Regions from separate parts of the Streptosporangium sp. CA-115845 genome, predicted to be linked through region 1. Evidence: riboswitches for the same ligand, from Rfam matches in the RefSeq annotation. Region 1 holds a riboswitch; each other region holds the start of a gene.
What was found. A riboswitch is a leader RNA that binds a small molecule or an ion and turns the genes downstream of it on or off. The one in region 1 is predicted to bind cyclic di-AMP.
Positions count from the first base shown of each region.

Region 2: another riboswitch for cyclic di-AMP. It lies ahead of ACQP0P_RS46330 (NlpC/P60 family protein); the one in region 1 lies ahead of ACQP0P_RS37525 (hypothetical protein).
Region 3: another riboswitch for cyclic di-AMP. It lies ahead of ACQP0P_RS29200 (CHAP domain-containing protein); the one in region 1 lies ahead of ACQP0P_RS37525 (hypothetical protein).

Region 1 is NZ_CP191988.1:7,814,789-7,819,990, reverse strand. It holds gene ACQP0P_RS37540 (carbohydrate ABC transporter permease) at 1-524, shown strand, start outside; gene ACQP0P_RS37535 (carbohydrate ABC transporter permease) at 521-1,360, shown strand; gene ACQP0P_RS37530 (DUF4253 domain-containing protein) at 1,579-2,325, shown strand; cyclic di-AMP (ydaO/yuaA leader) riboswitch at 2,749-2,890, shown strand; gene ACQP0P_RS37525 (hypothetical protein) at 3,125-4,117, shown strand; gene ACQP0P_RS37520 (hypothetical protein) at 4,214-4,585, opposite strand; gene ACQP0P_RS37515 (roadblock/LC7 domain-containing protein) at 4,598-4,984, opposite strand; gene ACQP0P_RS37510 (hypothetical protein) at 5,046-5,202, opposite strand, start outside.
Region 2 is NZ_CP191988.1:9,750,354-9,755,555, reverse strand. It holds gene lysX (bifunctional lysylphosphatidylglycerol synthetase/lysine--tRNA ligase LysX) at 7-1,464, shown strand; gene ACQP0P_RS46335 (LuxR C-terminal-related transcriptional regulator) at 2,387-2,587, shown strand; gene ACQP0P_RS46330 (NlpC/P60 family protein) at 2,796-3,758, opposite strand; cyclic di-AMP (ydaO/yuaA leader) riboswitch at 3,851-3,998, opposite strand; gene ACQP0P_RS46325 (amino-acid N-acetyltransferase) at 4,334-4,987, shown strand; gene ACQP0P_RS46320 (RDD family protein) at 5,087-5,202, shown strand, end outside.
Region 3 is NZ_CP191988.1:5,983,689-5,988,890, reverse strand. It holds gene ACQP0P_RS29210 (branched-chain amino acid ABC transporter substrate-binding protein) at 2-1,144, shown strand; gene ACQP0P_RS29205 (hypothetical protein) at 1,166-1,924, shown strand; gene ACQP0P_RS29200 (CHAP domain-containing protein) at 2,246-2,917, opposite strand; cyclic di-AMP (ydaO/yuaA leader) riboswitch at 2,936-3,074, opposite strand; gene ACQP0P_RS29195 (TetR/AcrR family transcriptional regulator) at 3,566-4,117, opposite strand; gene ACQP0P_RS29190 (hypothetical protein) at 4,237-5,202, shown strand, end outside.

The sequences.
Region 1 (5,202 bases):
TGACCGGCTCGACGGTCTGGATGTTCCTCTTCGACGCCGACCTGGGCCTGGTCAACCAGGTCCTGGGCATCGAGGGCTATAACTGGTTCTACGACAAATGGGTGACCTTCGGGGTCGTCGGTGCCACGGTGGTCTGGCACTCCTTCCCATTCGTCATGGTGACCCTCTACGCCGGGATCCAGGCCATTCCGGTCTCCGTCCTGGAGGCGGCGGCCCTGGACGGCGCCTCCGCGTGGAACTCGTTCTGGCGGATCATCGTGCCGATGCTGCGGCCGCTGATCACGATCGTGGTCATTCAGTCGATCATCTGGGACTTCAAGATCTTCACGCAGATCTATGTGATGACCAACGGCGGCGGCATAGCGGGGCAGAACTCGGTGCTCAACGTCTACGCCTACCAGACGGCCTTCGGCTCGTCGGAGTACGGGCTTGGCGCGGCGATCGGCGTCGTCATGACCCTGATCCTGCTCACGGTCACCCTCTTCTACATCCGTGCCCTCTACCGTACGGGGGAGAAGCTGTGAGCAGGTCCCGCCTGGTCGCCAACGCCGTGGCGCTGGTCACCGCGTTCGTCACCTTCTTCCCGATCTACTGGATGGTGCTCTCCGCGCTCAAGCCCGCCGGGGAGATCCAGTCACTCCAGGTGCGCCCGTGGACCCTGGCACCCACCTTCGAGCACTTCCGGCGGGTGCTCGGCGGCGAGAACTTCGGCCGCTACCTTCTCAACAGCCTGGGTGTCGCCCTGACCGTCGTCGTCCTGTCCGCGCTGGTGGCCTTTCTCGCCGCGGTCGCGGTGACCCGGTTCCGCTTCCGGTTCCGTACCACCGTGCTGATCATGTTCCTGGTGGCGCAGATGGTGCCGGTGGAGGCGCTCACCATCCCGCTGTTCTTCCTCGTCCGCGACCTCGGCGGGGTGGTGCCCGGCGTGGGCCTCAACACCCTGGGCTCGCTCGTCCTGGTCCACCTGGCGTTCTCGCTGCCGTTCGCCGTCTGGATGATGAGGGGGTTCGTGGCCGCGGTGCCCGAGACGCTGGAGGAGGCCGCGATGATCGACGGCGCGAGCCGGCCGGTGATCCTGTGGCGGATCCTCTTTCCCCTCGTCGCGCCGGGACTGGTCGCCACGAGCGTCTTCTCGTTCATCACCGCCTGGAACGACTTCATCTTCGCCAGGACCTTCATCATCTCGGCCAGGGACAACCAGACGCTGCCCTCGGCCCTGCTGGTCTTCTTCAAGCCCGACGAGAACGACTGGGGCGGCATCATGGCGGCCTCGACGCTGATGACCGTTCCTGTGCTGATCTTCTTCGTGGCCGTCCAGCGCAGGCTGGTGGCCGGGCTGGGCGGGGCGGTGAAGGACTGACACCCGCCAGGCTCCGTTCTCCTCTGTACCGATAATTTTTGCCTGGACCAGGGCAGAACTGTCCCTTGGGATGGTTGACAGGCCAAAATTGGTCCGTGGTCAGGATCGGATCGGTAGGAATGAGCGATTGCGAGGGTGGGAGGCTTCCGCCAGTTCTGGGCCAGTTGTTCGCTGACGGGGCCGACGGGAGCAGCGGGAGTGAGGGCCGGAGGCTCTCGGTGGACCTGCCACCGGGTGACGTGGTGTGGCCCGACCCCGGTTACGCTCAGCTCTCCTTCCGTCGCCGTCCGGCGTTCTGGCTCAGCGAGGTGGCCGTCTCAGGTGAGTACTGGGCACGGCTGCGGGCGCAGCACGGGCACTCCGGCCTGTGGCCGGTGCTGCTGGAGGACTCGATGCAGCCCTGGTCGGCCGGTCAGATCGCCCCGGACACCGCCGTCGAGATCGACAACTACCACGCCGCCGCGTTCATGGCCGAGGTCTGGTCGGACTGGATCGCCAAGGCGCACATCGACCAGCTCGAAATCCTCGACCCCTTCGGGGTCGAATGTCCAGGTCCGGCCCCGGCGGGAAGGCTCGCCGCCGATCCCGGCGTGGTCGCCGACTGGTACGCCGGCCTGGTGGCCGAGCGCAGGACCCCGCTCGGACTGGTCGCGGTCGAGCGCGGGGCCGACGCCCTCGCCGTCATGGGCTGGCAGGGCGCCCTGAACCACAACGAGTGGATGGTCCCGCTCGCGGCGGTGGTACGGAGCTGGGAGGACAGGTTCGGGGTGCGGCTGGTCGGGATGGGGTTCAACACCCTCGACCTCAGCGTCGCCGCGCCCCCGACGACCTCGGAGCACGCCCTGCACGTCGCCGCGGAGCACTGGACGTTCTGCCCCGACAGCATCATCCAGGGCGCGGGGAACCTCATCGACTACGCCGAGCAGATCAAGGGCAGGAACGCCTGGTCGTTCTGGTGGGACTGAGTTCGCCCGGCGCGGATTCCCGGGAGTGCCCGCCGTCGGAGCCGGAGCCGGAGCCGGAGCCGGAGCCGGAGCCGGAGCCGGAGGCTGGGGGGCGGGGAGTGCGGAGGGGCGGATCCGTGGGTGCGGGGAGGCTTCGGGGGCAGAGGTCGCAGGGCGTGGACTCCCCGTGCGCGTGGGCTTCTCGCGAATGTGGATGGGCCTCGGGTGCGGGCTTCCGGGGGGCGAAGTCCGAGATCGGGAAGATGTTCTCGCTGGTAGGGCGGCTGTTGGCCTGGCGGGGTTCCCGATGGGACTTTCTTTGGGGTAGTAGGTAGATCTTCTGGGGTTTTCATGGCATTTGCTTTGCTTTGTCCGATTTCGGTGGGTAGTGTCCACGGATATCGGTTGGCGACCTGCCCTTCACAAGAGGGAGCGGCCGGCCGACGTCGAATCCCGCCGGGCCCGCAGGGTCCAGGGAGCCGGGGAACCACTTTCCCGGGGTGAATCCGCCGCGAACGTGCGGCGGTAGGGCAACTCCATCGCCCGAACCCGTCAGCTAACCCGGTAGACGAGCTGGAGAGGAGATCCCCCTCATGGATCACCGCGTCACCGCGTCGGTGCCCGCCCTGCCCGTGCCGACCACCTGAACTTTCCTCATATCTCCGTCGCCGCGCCTGAGCGCGGCACCTGGACTGTGCTCCGCGTAGCGATCCGCTGATCTCGCCACGCCGCTTTTCCGAAGAGCGCGTCCCCGCCAGTGCACCCCTTGCCGTGTGTCGCAGCTGGCTGTCCCGTTCCCTCGTGAAAGAGCCACTTTTTCATGCGTCTCCCCTTTGACCTGCCCAAGAACAGCCTGCCCAAGAACCTCCTGTACAAGAACCGTCTCACCACCGCCGCCCTCGTCGGTGCGAGCGTGCTCGTCTCCGGCGGCGTCGCCTCCGCGCTGCCCGCCTCCCCCGCCATCGCCGCCCCCATCGCCGCCCCCGCCGCCCCCGCCGCCTCCCCCGGCGCGGACACCGAGGTGGCCGCCAACGAGGTCGTGCTCCTCCAGGGCTCGACCAGGGCCTCCTACTTCTGGGACGACTCCTCGGGCCGGGCCGGTGACACCGGTCTGCCGGCCAGTGGCAAGCCGATGCAGAAGGGCATGATCGCCAGCCCGAGCTGGCCCCTGTTCACCGAGGGCTACGTCGTCTACAAGGGCAAGAAGGCCAAGTTCTTCGTCGGTGACCGCGGTCCCGGCGTGCCCTCCAACGTGGGCGTCATGATCGACCTTGACGCCAAGACCTTCGCCGATCTGACCGGTGGCCGGTTCAACTCCGCCACGCTCGGTGTGGACGGCAACGGCGGCATGGGCCACATCAACGTCAAGTACGTGGTCACCAAGTGGGGTGACGGCGTGGGCAAGAAGAACCACCCCGTGGCGTTCTCCACCGGTGCCTGGCGTTACCGGGACGCGAACCCGGCGAAGCCTCCGCAGACGGTCCTGGTCAAGGCCGAGCAGTCCAAGAAGGCTGTGAAGACCCAGCAGGCGATCCAGACGTTCGCCAAGCCCAAGATCATGTCCGAACCCCTCATCGCGCCCGGGGCGATCATCGCCGCCAAGCCGGTCGCCCTGTCCGGCGCCGACACCAAGGCGGCCGAGCAGGGTGTCCGGGACCTGGGCGCCAACGCCCCGGTGGCGGCCGCGACCTCGGCCGCTCCCTCCGCCACCACGGCCGCCACCCTGGCCCTGGCGGGAGTGCTCGCCGCGGGTGGTGCCACCTACCTGGTCACCGGCCGTCTCCGTCGCAGGGCGGTCGCTGAGGAGAGCTGAGGCCCGGCGCGATCTCCGGCCACCCCGCACCGGCGCGATCGATGAGCTCCTGCCGCGGCCCGTGCCCTTTCTGAAAGGGCACGGGCCGCGGCAGTATCAGACCTCGAGCCGCTCCTCGATGCCGCGCAGGATGTGCCGCGCGAGCGCGAGGTTGGCCCGGTTCCGGTCGAGGGCCATGTAGATGAACAGGCCTTTGCCGCTCCGGCCGGAGAGCGGGCGGATCACGTGGTACTGCGTGCCGAGCGTGATGAGGATGTCCTCGATGCCGTCCTTGAGGCCGAGCGACTCCATGGTCCGCATCTTGGCCTTGACGACCTCGGTGTTACCCGCGGCCGCCACCTGGAGGTCGAGATCCTTGGAACCGCCGAGCGCGCCCAGCGCCATCCCGCTGTTGTAGTCGACGATGACCGCGCCGACGGCGCCGTCGATCGCCATCATCTCCTTGAGAGAGATGTCCATGTTGCCCATTTCTGTCTCCGATCACTGGGTTATCGATATGCGCGAGGTGATGGCGGCCAGTCTGGCCGCCGTCTTGCGACCCTCCAGCCGGAGCAGCCCGAGGTTGGTCCCCGGGCGTGCCAGGACTGTGAGGACGATCTTGGGTCCGGCGGCGTAGCAGGCCGCGTAGCCGTTGGTGCCGGAGATCAGCGTCTCCTCGAAGGTGCCCTTGCCGGCCATGCCCGTCATCCGGCGGCTGAGGGCCAGGAGCGCGGAGGAGAGCGCGCCGGTCTGCTCGGCGGCGGTGTCGCGGCCCAGATCGCTGGCCAGGGTCAGGCCGTCGACGCTGCACACGATGCTCCCGTCCACGTCGGGGATGCGCTCTCGCAGCAGCGCCATCTCCTGGCGTATCTCCTCACGCAGTTCCACCGGCACCCTCCTTCCGATCAGCTTCAGCGTCCGCAGCCTTATCGGCGGCATCGAACCAGGCTCAAGTCAGTGCCTCCAATGCGTTCCTGAGCCGGATGAGCAGGTTGACGTCGGTCGGGTCCCCGGTGGCTCCGGGGAGCGACGCAGGCGTCGCCAGGGAGCCCGTTCCGGCTGCCGGGATCTCCGTGGCACCCCTCGTCCGTCTCGGCAGCGGGTCC
Region 2 (5,202 bases), 1.9 Mb from region 1:
GAGCAGATGCGCGTGCGCCGGGAGAAGCTCGACCGCCTCCGCTCCGAGGGCGTCGACCCCTACCCGGTGAACTTCCCGCGCACCGCGACCAACGCCGAGATCCGCCAGAAATACGCCGATCTCTCCGCTGACACCGCGACGGGCGACAAGGTGGGCGTCACCGGCCGGGTGATGCTGTCCAGGACCGGTGGCAAACTCTGCTTCGCCACCATCCGCGACGGCTCCGGTGATCTCCAGGTCATGATCTCCCTGGACAAGGTGGGCGAGGAGGCACTGGCCTCGTGGAAGCGCGACGTCGACCTCGGCGACCACGTGGGCATCGAGGGTGAGGTCATCACCTCCCGCAGGGGGGAGCTGTCCATCCTCGCCGACCGCTGGGCGATCACTTCGAAGTGCCTGCGCCCGCTGCCGGAGAAGCACGCCGGGCTCACCGACCCCGAGGCGCGGGTCCGCCAGCGCTACGTCGACCTCATCGTCAACGACGAGGCCAGGAAGCTGGCCTACACCCGCAGCGCCGTGGTGCGGTCCGTCCGTGACTTCTGGCACGAGGAGGGCTACCTGGAGGTCGAGACGCCGATGCTCCAGCCGATCCACGGTGGAGCCACGGCCCGGCCTTTCAAGACCCACATCAACGCCTACGACATGGAGCTCTACCTTCGCATCGCGATCGAGCTCTACCTCAAGCGGCTCGTGGTCGGCGGTATCGAGAAGGTCTTCGAGATCAACCGCAACTTCCGCAACGAGGGCGCGGACTCCACGCACAACCCCGAGTTCACGATGCTCGAGGCCTACGGCACGTATCTCGACTACAACGACATGGCCGACCTGACCCAGCGGATGATCCAGAAGGCGGTCGTGGCGGCCCTCGGCCACTCCGTGGTCGTCCACCAGGGGCAGGAGATCGACCTCGGCCTGGCGAAGTGGCCGCGGATCACCCTCTACGGGTCGGTCTCGGAGGCACTGGGCGAGGAGATCACCACCGCGACGCCCCTGGAGTACGTACGCAAGCTCGCGGACGCTCGGGAGATCCACTGGGATGCCAAGTGGGGCCAGGGCAAGCTCGTCCAGGAGATCTTCGAGGCGCTCGTCGAGCACACGCTCATCCAGCCCACGTTCGTCATGGACTATCCGGTGGAGACCTCCCCGCTGACCCGCCAGCACCGTGACAACCCGCTCCTCACCGAGAAGTGGGACCTGATCGGGTTCGGCACCGAGCTCGGCACCGCCTACTCGGAGCTGGTCGACCCGGTCGAGCAGCGCCGCCGCCTCACCGAGCAGTCCCTGCTCGCCGCGGGCGGGGACGCCGAGGCCATGCAGCTTGACGAGGACTTCCTCACCGCACTGGAATATGCGATGCCGCCCACCGGTGGCATGGGGCTCGGCATCGACCGCCTCATCATGGCCTTCACCGGTAAGAACATCCGCGAGACCATCCTGTTCCCGCTGGTCAAGCCGACCGGCTGAGTCTGAGGGCAGCGCCGCCGGACCGCATGGGACGAGGTCCCCGCGGTCCGGCGGCGATCGTTTCCGCCAGGCGGTGTCCGCCGGGATCGAAGCCCGGATGACGGCCCCGGGCGGCATCCCCGGGGCGGGCCGGTCGGGCTCGGCGCGCACCTTCGAATCCCGGTCGGCGGTACCGGGTGGCGCCCTCACCACCTCGCGAGCACCTCTTCACCGTCCCGCACGGCTCCGTGCCGGCGCGCGTGGGCGCGAGCACGGCACGTGGACGATGCCTGGGCGGACGGGGCGAATCCCCCATGGGCCGGAAACCGCGGGGTCCGTGCTCACGCTCCCCCGTGCAATTTCGGACGGCTTTCTGCATAGCGCAGAAACTCCCTTTTAAGCATGTCCAATATCGCCTGACGTCTGTGGTCGGCACCCGATACTTCGCTAATGCCGCAAAGGCGCTCTTGCGGGCTTCCCATTTCAGAGTTTTCCGCGAGGCGCCGTCAAGGCGCCAGACGGCGTGGCCGTCGAAGAGCGCCAGGAAGAGATCGATTTTCCCGGGGAAAAGTGGGCGGCTCGCTTCCGTCGAGGATGCGGCCCCGCGGGTGCGTGCCGCCGCGGCGGTTCCGGCAAAACCTTGTTCTGCCAGGACTTCTGTTGTCGCAGCCAGGGGGGCACCTGCGGGCTCGTGCGGGGGCACGGTCGTGACTTAACCCCAAAGGCACTGACATATCATGAGTACTTCACGTAGCACCTAGTATGTCAATAGTGGGCGCGCGCTATGAAGAGTAGAACTTGACGACCTTTGAACAAGGCGTTTACCGTTCCTGGCGGACGGTATTCATTTCCGGCGTCTCGCGCCCGGTTTCCAGAGTGGGGGGAGTGACTCTTGATGGCATATCCAGAAGTGGATTCTCGCCATGGCGACAGCCCCCTGGGCATGAGTGATATCGGTCTCAGCGACGACGACCTCGTGCTGCTGGCTGAACTCGCCAAGGGCGTCACCGTCGACAGGGTGGGCCGCCGCCTCGATATCAGCGGCCGGACCGTCAGGCGCAGGCTCAGAGGCATCTGTGACCGCATCGGTGTCGCCACGGCGATCGAGGCCGTGGCCTGGGCGGCCCGCCGCCGCCTGATCTAGGCCCTGCCCCTTGGCTGTTCTGCCCACCGCGGTCAGACGGCGCCTCACCGCGTTGCCGTCGGTCACCGCACCTGCGGGGCACCGTCGGGGCACAAGTCCGAGGGGCGCAAGTCCGAGGGGCGCCGTCTGACCGGCCCTCGGCACGGCAGGATTCGCCGCCCGGCCAAGGGCCGGGCGGCTCGCGCCGTGACCGGTCCGGCTCAGCCGCTCAGGCGGCGATCCGCACCCCGCCGGCGAAGGGCCGGTTGTCGATCGTGGCGATGTGGACGACGTCACCCGTCCGGGGTGCGTGGACCATCAGGCCCGCGCCGATGTAGATCCCGACGTGGTGCAGGTCGCTGTAGAAGAAGACCAGGTCGCCTGGGCGCAGGTCGTTTCTGGAGATGTGGGTGCCCGCGGTCCACTGGTTGCCGGTGTAGTGCGGCAGGCTGATGCCGACCTTCTGGTAGGCCCACATGACCAGCCCGGAGCAGTCGAAGGAGTTGGGGCCCTCGGCGCCCCAGACGTACGGCTTGAGCTGCTGGGTGAGCGCCCAGCGGGCCGCCTCCGCCGCCCTGCCGCTGCCCACGATGGGCACGTCGGTCTTCACCCGGGCGCCCCTGTTGCTGACGGCCCTGGTGCGCACCTCGCTGAACAGGTCGCTCTCGACCCGCGTGACCAGTCGCTCGATCTTGCTGCGCCTGCCCTCGAGCTCCCCCAGGAGCGCCTTGACCTCTGAGGTCCTCGCCTTGGCGCCGGCCTGCGCTCGCTCGGCGGCCTCGATCGCCCGGCCGACCTGGGCGACCTCCTCGCTCTGCTGCTGCTGGAGGGCGTAGTTGGTGGTGGCCTGGTCGAGGAAGGTGTCGGGGTCGGTCGCCTGGGTGAAGGCGAGCCCGGAGTTCAGGCCGCCGGACATGTAGTTGCTCTGCGCGAGGAGGGTGGCCTTGGTGCGCCGGATCGCGAGCTCCGACTCGCTCGTCGCGAGGATCTTCTTGGCGCTTTCCGCGGCTCGCTGGGCCTGCTTGAGCCTGACCCGCTCGCCGTTGTACTGCTCGGCGAGCGTGCCGATCTCCTCGTGCAGCTTCTCGGCCTGCTTGGCCAGCTGCTGGAGGCTGGGCTCGGGATCCGCCGTGGCCGAGCCCAGGGGGACGCCGAGGGTCATGATGGCGAACGCCAGGCCGATGACCGCCATCCGGCGACTCCGCCTCCGCGGCGCGCGTTCTCGACAGCGGGCGTCGCCGCCCGCGTGCTCTCCTGCGCGGTCGCGCATGCGCTTCACCAACGGGCTCCTCTCCTCGGCCGCCTACCGGGTTAGCTGACGGGTTCGGGCCGGAGGCAGCCCTACCGGGTGCGCCGGTGGCACTCGGATTCACCCCGAAGGACGTGGTGGGTCCCCGGTTCCCCTGGTCGGGAGATTCGGCGGGTCAGGCTTTTACGTCTCTGACATCGAGCACGGAGATTAGTGCACTCGTGGTTCCTGCTCAACCAGAACTGCGAACTCGGTAGAGGTTTCGCAACTGAAATGTCACGGAAAGATCACATGCCAATATGATCAACATGGCCATTACGCTGCCTTTGCCTTCCTCGCGGCGGGCGCGGCGCGGGTCTTCCCAGGTCCGGGACCGTGCCAAAGATGAGCTGCGACACATTAGAGGCGCCGTGCGCCCAGCGTGGTAATGCAACTACCAAGGGTCATGTGATGCCCTCGGGGTGAGAGTTAAGGATGAGCCGTAATTGAAGGCCGGAGAGGACGTACGCTGATCGGTCATGGAGCAGCTTGCGGAGCATTCTCCCGTGCCGTTCGCGAACCCCGGGAAAGAGGGGGAGCGGCGAACCGGATCCGAGGAAGAGGAGCGGGGGTCACCCGCTCCCGGCGCCACCCCGGCGGTCACGGTCCGCCGTGCCCGCACCCCGGACGTCCGCGTCATCAGGCGGCTCGTCGACACCTACGGTGGAGCCGGCCCGCGCCTGCTGGAGAAGGCCACCGTCACCCTGTACGAGGACATTCAGGAGTTCTGGGTCGCGACTGACGCGGAGGGGATAATCCTCGGCTGCGGGGCGCTTCATGTTCTCTGGGAGGACCTTGCCGAAATTCGGACCGTTGCCGTCGATCCGACCCGCAGGGGAATGGGAATCGGCCATCGGATCGTCTCGGTGCTCATCCGCACGGCTGCCGAACTGGGCCTGCGCAGGGTCTTCTGCCTGACCTTCGAGGTCGACTTCTTCGCCCGGCACGGATTTCAGGAGATCCAGGGCACACCCGTCGCCCCGGAGGTCTACGCCGAACTTCTCGCCTCCTACGACGAGGGCGTCGCGGAGTTCCTCGATCTGGAGCACGTCAAGCCCAATACCTTGGGAAACACCCGGATGCTGCTGCACCTGACACACGAGCCCGACTCTGATGACTTTAGAGATGACTGACTGGAAAGGTGACTGTTGATTCCTATGTCGATACCTTGTGCAGCAGCAAGCATGTGCGTCTGACATTTGCCACATGCGCAGTCTAAGTGAGGTGACGCGGTGAGCAACGGACAGCCGCCGTATCCGCAGGATGATCCCGAGCGCAGTCGCACACCTTCGGGACAGCCGGATTACGGACAGCACAACCAGGGCCGAGCCCCTGGCGAACTCGACCC
Region 3 (5,202 bases), 1.8 Mb from region 1:
GATGCGCAGTGCCCGCCGGTTGACCACCTTCGCCGCCGCGGTGCTGCTGGCAGCCGCGGCGGGGTGCGCCGGCACCGAGGGAGGCCTCCCGGATCCGGGACGCTGCGGCCTGCGTGTCGCCTTCTTCGGGCCACTCACCGGCGAGTCCATGAACCTCGGGCGCAACATACGCGAAGGCGCGCTGCTCGCCGTCGAACAGCACAACGCCCGAAATCCGGCCTGCCCCGTCGGGCTCGTCGACTTCGACACCCAGGGTGATTCGAAGCAGGCGCCCGAACTCGCTCAGCAGGTCGTCGCCGACCCCGCGATCATCGGTGTCGTCGGGCCTGCGTTCTCCGGCGAGTCGCAGGTCGCCAACCCGATCCTGAACCAGGGCGGGGTCAGCACCATCACCCCGGCGGCCACCGACCCCGGCCTCAGCCGCTGGGGGCGATCGACGTTCCATCGCATCCTGGGCAGCGACGCCGCGCAGGGACCGGCGGTCGGCCGGTACATCAAGGAGAGGCTGCTCGCGCGGAAGGTTTTCGTCATCGACGACATGAGCCCCTACGGGCGCGGCCTCAGCGAGCTGGTCATGAAGGAACTCGGCCCGCTGGTGGTGCAGAGCGCCTCGGTCCAGCCGAATCTGGTCGACTTCCGCGGCGCGGTCTCCGAGGTCGAATCGGCCGCCCCCGACGTGCTCTTCTTCGGCGGTTACTACACCCAGGCCGGCCGGCTCCTGCGCGAGCTGCGCGACGCGGGCGTGAGCGCCGCCTTCGTCTCGGGCGACGCGGTCAAGGACGACGGGTTCGTCCGCACGGCGGGGGCCAAGGCCGCCGAGGGCGCGGTTCTTACCTGCCCGTGCCGCCCGCCGGAGGAAGATCCCGGGTTCGCCCGGCGCTACCGGATCCGTTTCGACCGCGACCCGGGCACCAACAGCGCGGAGGCCTACGACGCCGCCACCGTCTTCCTCCGGGGCATCGACGCCGGCCGGACGCGACGCTCTGAGATGGAGGAGTTCGTCGACGGATACTCCGGCGCCGGTATCACTACGAAGATCCGATTCAACGGTGACGGCGAGCTTGCCAGATCCTCGGTCACGGTGTGGGCCTATCGCGTCCGCGACGGCCGGATCGTTGCCGACGGGCCGATCCCCGGAAACTGACCGCACAGGAGATCAGAAATCATGACGAGCACTCCGATCGCCGACCGTATCTCCCGCCCGACCGCGTCGCCGCCCCTCACGAGGTCACCGTCCGCCGGATGCCTCGACCACGCGAGCGGCACCATTCACCGCGCCCTCGCGGAGGCTCCGATCGGCGAGTACGGCATGCTGGAGGCGGCGCTCGCCTGGCAACATCTGCGCCCCACCGGAACCGGGAACACAGGCGAGGGGACACACGCCACGGCGTCGCGCCATCTTCCCATCGTGGAGACGCGCAGCGAGGCGGTGGCGGCCCGGATGGCCCGGTTGCTGTCAGGGCTGGCCTGGGCCATCGTCACCCAGGCCGACGCCGGCGACACCGGCTTCAAGGGGTCGCCGGCCGTGCGCGTCGAGGTGCCCAGAACGCTACACCGCAGGGTCCTGCGGGCGTTGACCAACGCGTGGCGCGACGCCCGGCGGCAATTCGATCCGCGCGTCCCGGGCACTGCCGCCCACGCCGACGCGGCCGTCGCCTTGTGGCGCATGGGCATTCTTGTCGCCGGGTTCGGTCCCAGCCATAACATGATCTACCTGAACACCGGCACGTTCATGATGGCCGAGATGATGGCAGCCGCCGCCAGGCGTCTCGGCCTCACTCCGATCGTGGACAATGTCCACGGCGTCCCGGCGGTAACCCTCTACCATCCGGGTGAGGTGCAGCGGCTGCTCGCGGAAGCGGGAGCGGGAGGCGCGGCGACCGTGTGGGTGCGCGGCGGCCGTCCTGCCGGTATCGCCAGGTAGCGGCCGTACAGGGCGAGGGCTTTCGACGGTGCGGGGTGTTCGGGTGGGGGGCGGGAGCGAGCGCGAGCCCGGCATCGATCGCCTGGCGAGGCGTACGCGGTCTGCTGGGCCGTCCGTCCACGTGGACGGAACCGCTCTCGCGGCGTCGTGTGCCGTACAGGCATCGTCGTCAAGAAGGAGTTCGTAAAGGCGGCCGGGGGAACGCGTCAGGGGCGCCGCTCGTGTTCGAGCGGCGCCCCTGGGGGCGTGCGGACCGGCCCGCGTTCGCCGGCGGGGTGCCGGGTACCCACACCACGGGGGATGGCGCGGACGACGGGTGGATCAGCCGGCGTAGACCGGGTAGCCGTAGCCCACGACCTGCGAGGTGGGCCGGATGCGCTGCTCGACGTTGCCGTTGCCGGTGTTGCCCTCGATCGTGGTGATCGTGCCGTCTCCGTTGTCCTTCTTCACGAAGCCGACGTGGTCGATGCCGCTGAGGTTCTTGCCGCCGGCCCAGTCGAAGTAGACGACGGCGCCGGGAGTGGGGGTGGTACCCCAGTGCTGGTTGTCCTTGAACCACTTGGCGTGGGTGACGGTGTAGGCGTCCCAGCCCATCGTGGGCCGGATGCCGGCCATCTCGCCGACCCAGGAGACGAACATCGCGCACCAGGGGGCGTTGGCGTAGCCCTGGATGCTGCCGCCGTCACGGGCGACGGTCTCCTGGGCGCGCGGGGAGGACATGTACCACGAGTGGAACTTGGTCCCTCCGCCCTGGGAGTTCTCACGGACGCCGATCTGCTTTGAGGCGAGGTCCAGGACCTGTGCGGCGGAGACCTTGGGCAGTCTCTCGGCCGCGACCTCGAGCGGGGTACTCGCGGGCCTGTTCTGGGCGGTGTGGCTGTCGGCCAGGGCCGCGGAGCCCACGGAGCCGGTCGCCAGGACGACACAGGCGCCCAGGAGGGCGCTCGCCACGCGGGGGGCGCTGAGGGTGGGGATGAGGCGGTGCTTGGTCATACCGGGGTTCGACTCCTTGCTTCGCTTCCATGCCGCCTACCGGGTTAGCTGACGGGTTCGGGCTGGGAAGTGCCCTACGGCGCGAGAACGCGCTGATTCACCCCAGGAACGTGGTTCCCCGGTTCCGCAGACTTCGCGGATTCGGCGGCCGTGCTCACCGCGGGCGGAGGGTTCCGCCCAGGTGGAACACGGTCGGGCAATGTGACGGCAATGCTTAGATCTATACAGACCCGGGCATTTGCCTCGAATGGGACGAACGTACGCCACTCGGGCAGACGATTACAAGTAGGGCACATTGCCTTGACTTGGTGATACGTCCAAATCGCGGGGGTAGGACGGGGGGTCGCTTGGCCTGGGAAGGAGGTGGGGCGCACCCGTCCTCCGGCCGGTCGCGGCGGGCGGGGGCGCGGCCTCGTCGCGGGCGGGATCCCCTGTCTCTTCGGCGATCCGGCTGTGCGGTACCCGCCGGTCGATCGCCTGACCCGGGATGGTATGGCATGATCGTGAGGCTCGCCGGAAGGGTGTCGGACCCCAGCTTTTGAGGGACAAATATTCGATAGTAAAAAGTGTGGAGCGGGTGCGTCCCGCCCTCCGGAAAACCCGAACGAGGTTCGGTGCCCCAGAGGTCCGCCGGGGGCAGGGTGGGCCTCAGCTCTCCTGGCCGGACCAGGAGCGGAACAGCGGGAGCAGGAACCGGTCGACCGTGTCCTCGACGAACTCCCGGTCCAGTGGCTTACCGGTGAAGAGCAGCCGGTACCACACCAGTGCCTCGGTGGCCTTCCTGAGCTCCGCGGGGTCCACCGGCCCTGGCAGCTCGCCGCGCTCCCTGGCGCGTTCCAGCAGCGGGACGGTGCCGGTGATGTCGGGGCGGGGCACGTTGTCGCGCAGGGCGGAGGCCAGCTCGGGGGAGGTGAGGAACGCCGGAAGCAGGCCGAAGATCATCGCCTGTTTCCGTTCCAGGATCCGGCAGAACCCGTCCACGACCCCGATCAGGTCCCCGCGCATCGACCCGGTGTCGGGCGGCGGCACGACGTCGATCTCAAGGTGGTTGCAGATCAGATCCACGACCAGCGCCTCCTTGCCCGCCCAGCGACGGTAGATCGTGGCCTTGCTCGCGCTGGCCCGCCTGGCGATCTGATCGATGCGGTTCCGTACACTACGGTAAAGATCGAGCGCAAGCACGCGTGGGCGGCTGTTCATCCGTGGTTCCCCGGCGCTTAAGGCCACCGGGTTAGCTTGGGTCAGTCGTGAACGGGTCATCACCCGGCGTGGAGGACGGTCGAGACCACGCGCGGGATCAGGGTTCGGCCATCGCCTGGGTGGAATCCCCGCTGCAGATGCTCTGCGCCGTGGAGGCCCACCACGCGGGGCTGCTCGGTGCCCGCAGCCACCTCGTGCCCAGGGCGAGGCTCCGCCCCCTGGCCGCCACAGGGCGCGAGCTCGGGCGCCTCACCCTGCCGCCGGGCCTGGAGCTCACCGCCGCGCGGCCGGACATGCCCAGGCCGCGCCGGGGCGTGACCTGGGCGGTGGGCGACGCCTTCTCCGGCAAGGTCCAGTTCCGCTGGCTCACCGGGCGCCCCGGCCGTATCGTGATCGTCGACGACGGGCTGGCCACCATCAGGCTCCTGGAACTGCTCGTCGGCCACGCGGGTACGCCCCTGCTGAGGGCCCGCGGGAAGGCGGGACGGCTCAGAACCGCCCTCGGCGCGGCGGCCGGACTCAGGTTGCGCGCCGCAGCCCGCTCGGGGCGGCTGTCGATCTTCACAGCGCTGCCCGTTCCCGCGGACCTGGCGAAGGCCGTACGGGCGAGAGGGGCCGAGCTGGTCACCCACGACTTCGCCTGGCTGCGGTCGCAGCCGCTGCGCGTGCCCCGTCCCAAGGAGCTCACGGTCGTCCTCGGCACCTCGCTGGTCCGCAACGGCCTGATCCACCGTGACCACTACCTCGGCTGGCTGGCCGCTCTCGGCTCGGCCGGGCCGGTGGCCTACTTCCCGCACCGCAGGGAGGACCCCCACGATCTCGCCAGAGTCGGGGAGCAGCCCGGGATCACCGTCTACGGCGGCGGGATCCCCGCCGAGATGACCCTGCGCGGGCTGGCCGCCGGGCAGCGGGTACTGAGCCTGCCGTCCACCGCGGTCACCTCCCTGCGGGTCCTGCTTTCGGCCAGGGGTGTCCCGGTCGAGACGGTGGACGTCCCGGACGAGTGGTGGACGGTGGAGGCGGCCCCCTCGCTCCGCTCCCACCTGTCGATGTTCGCCCATCACGACACGGGAGCCACCGGGGCA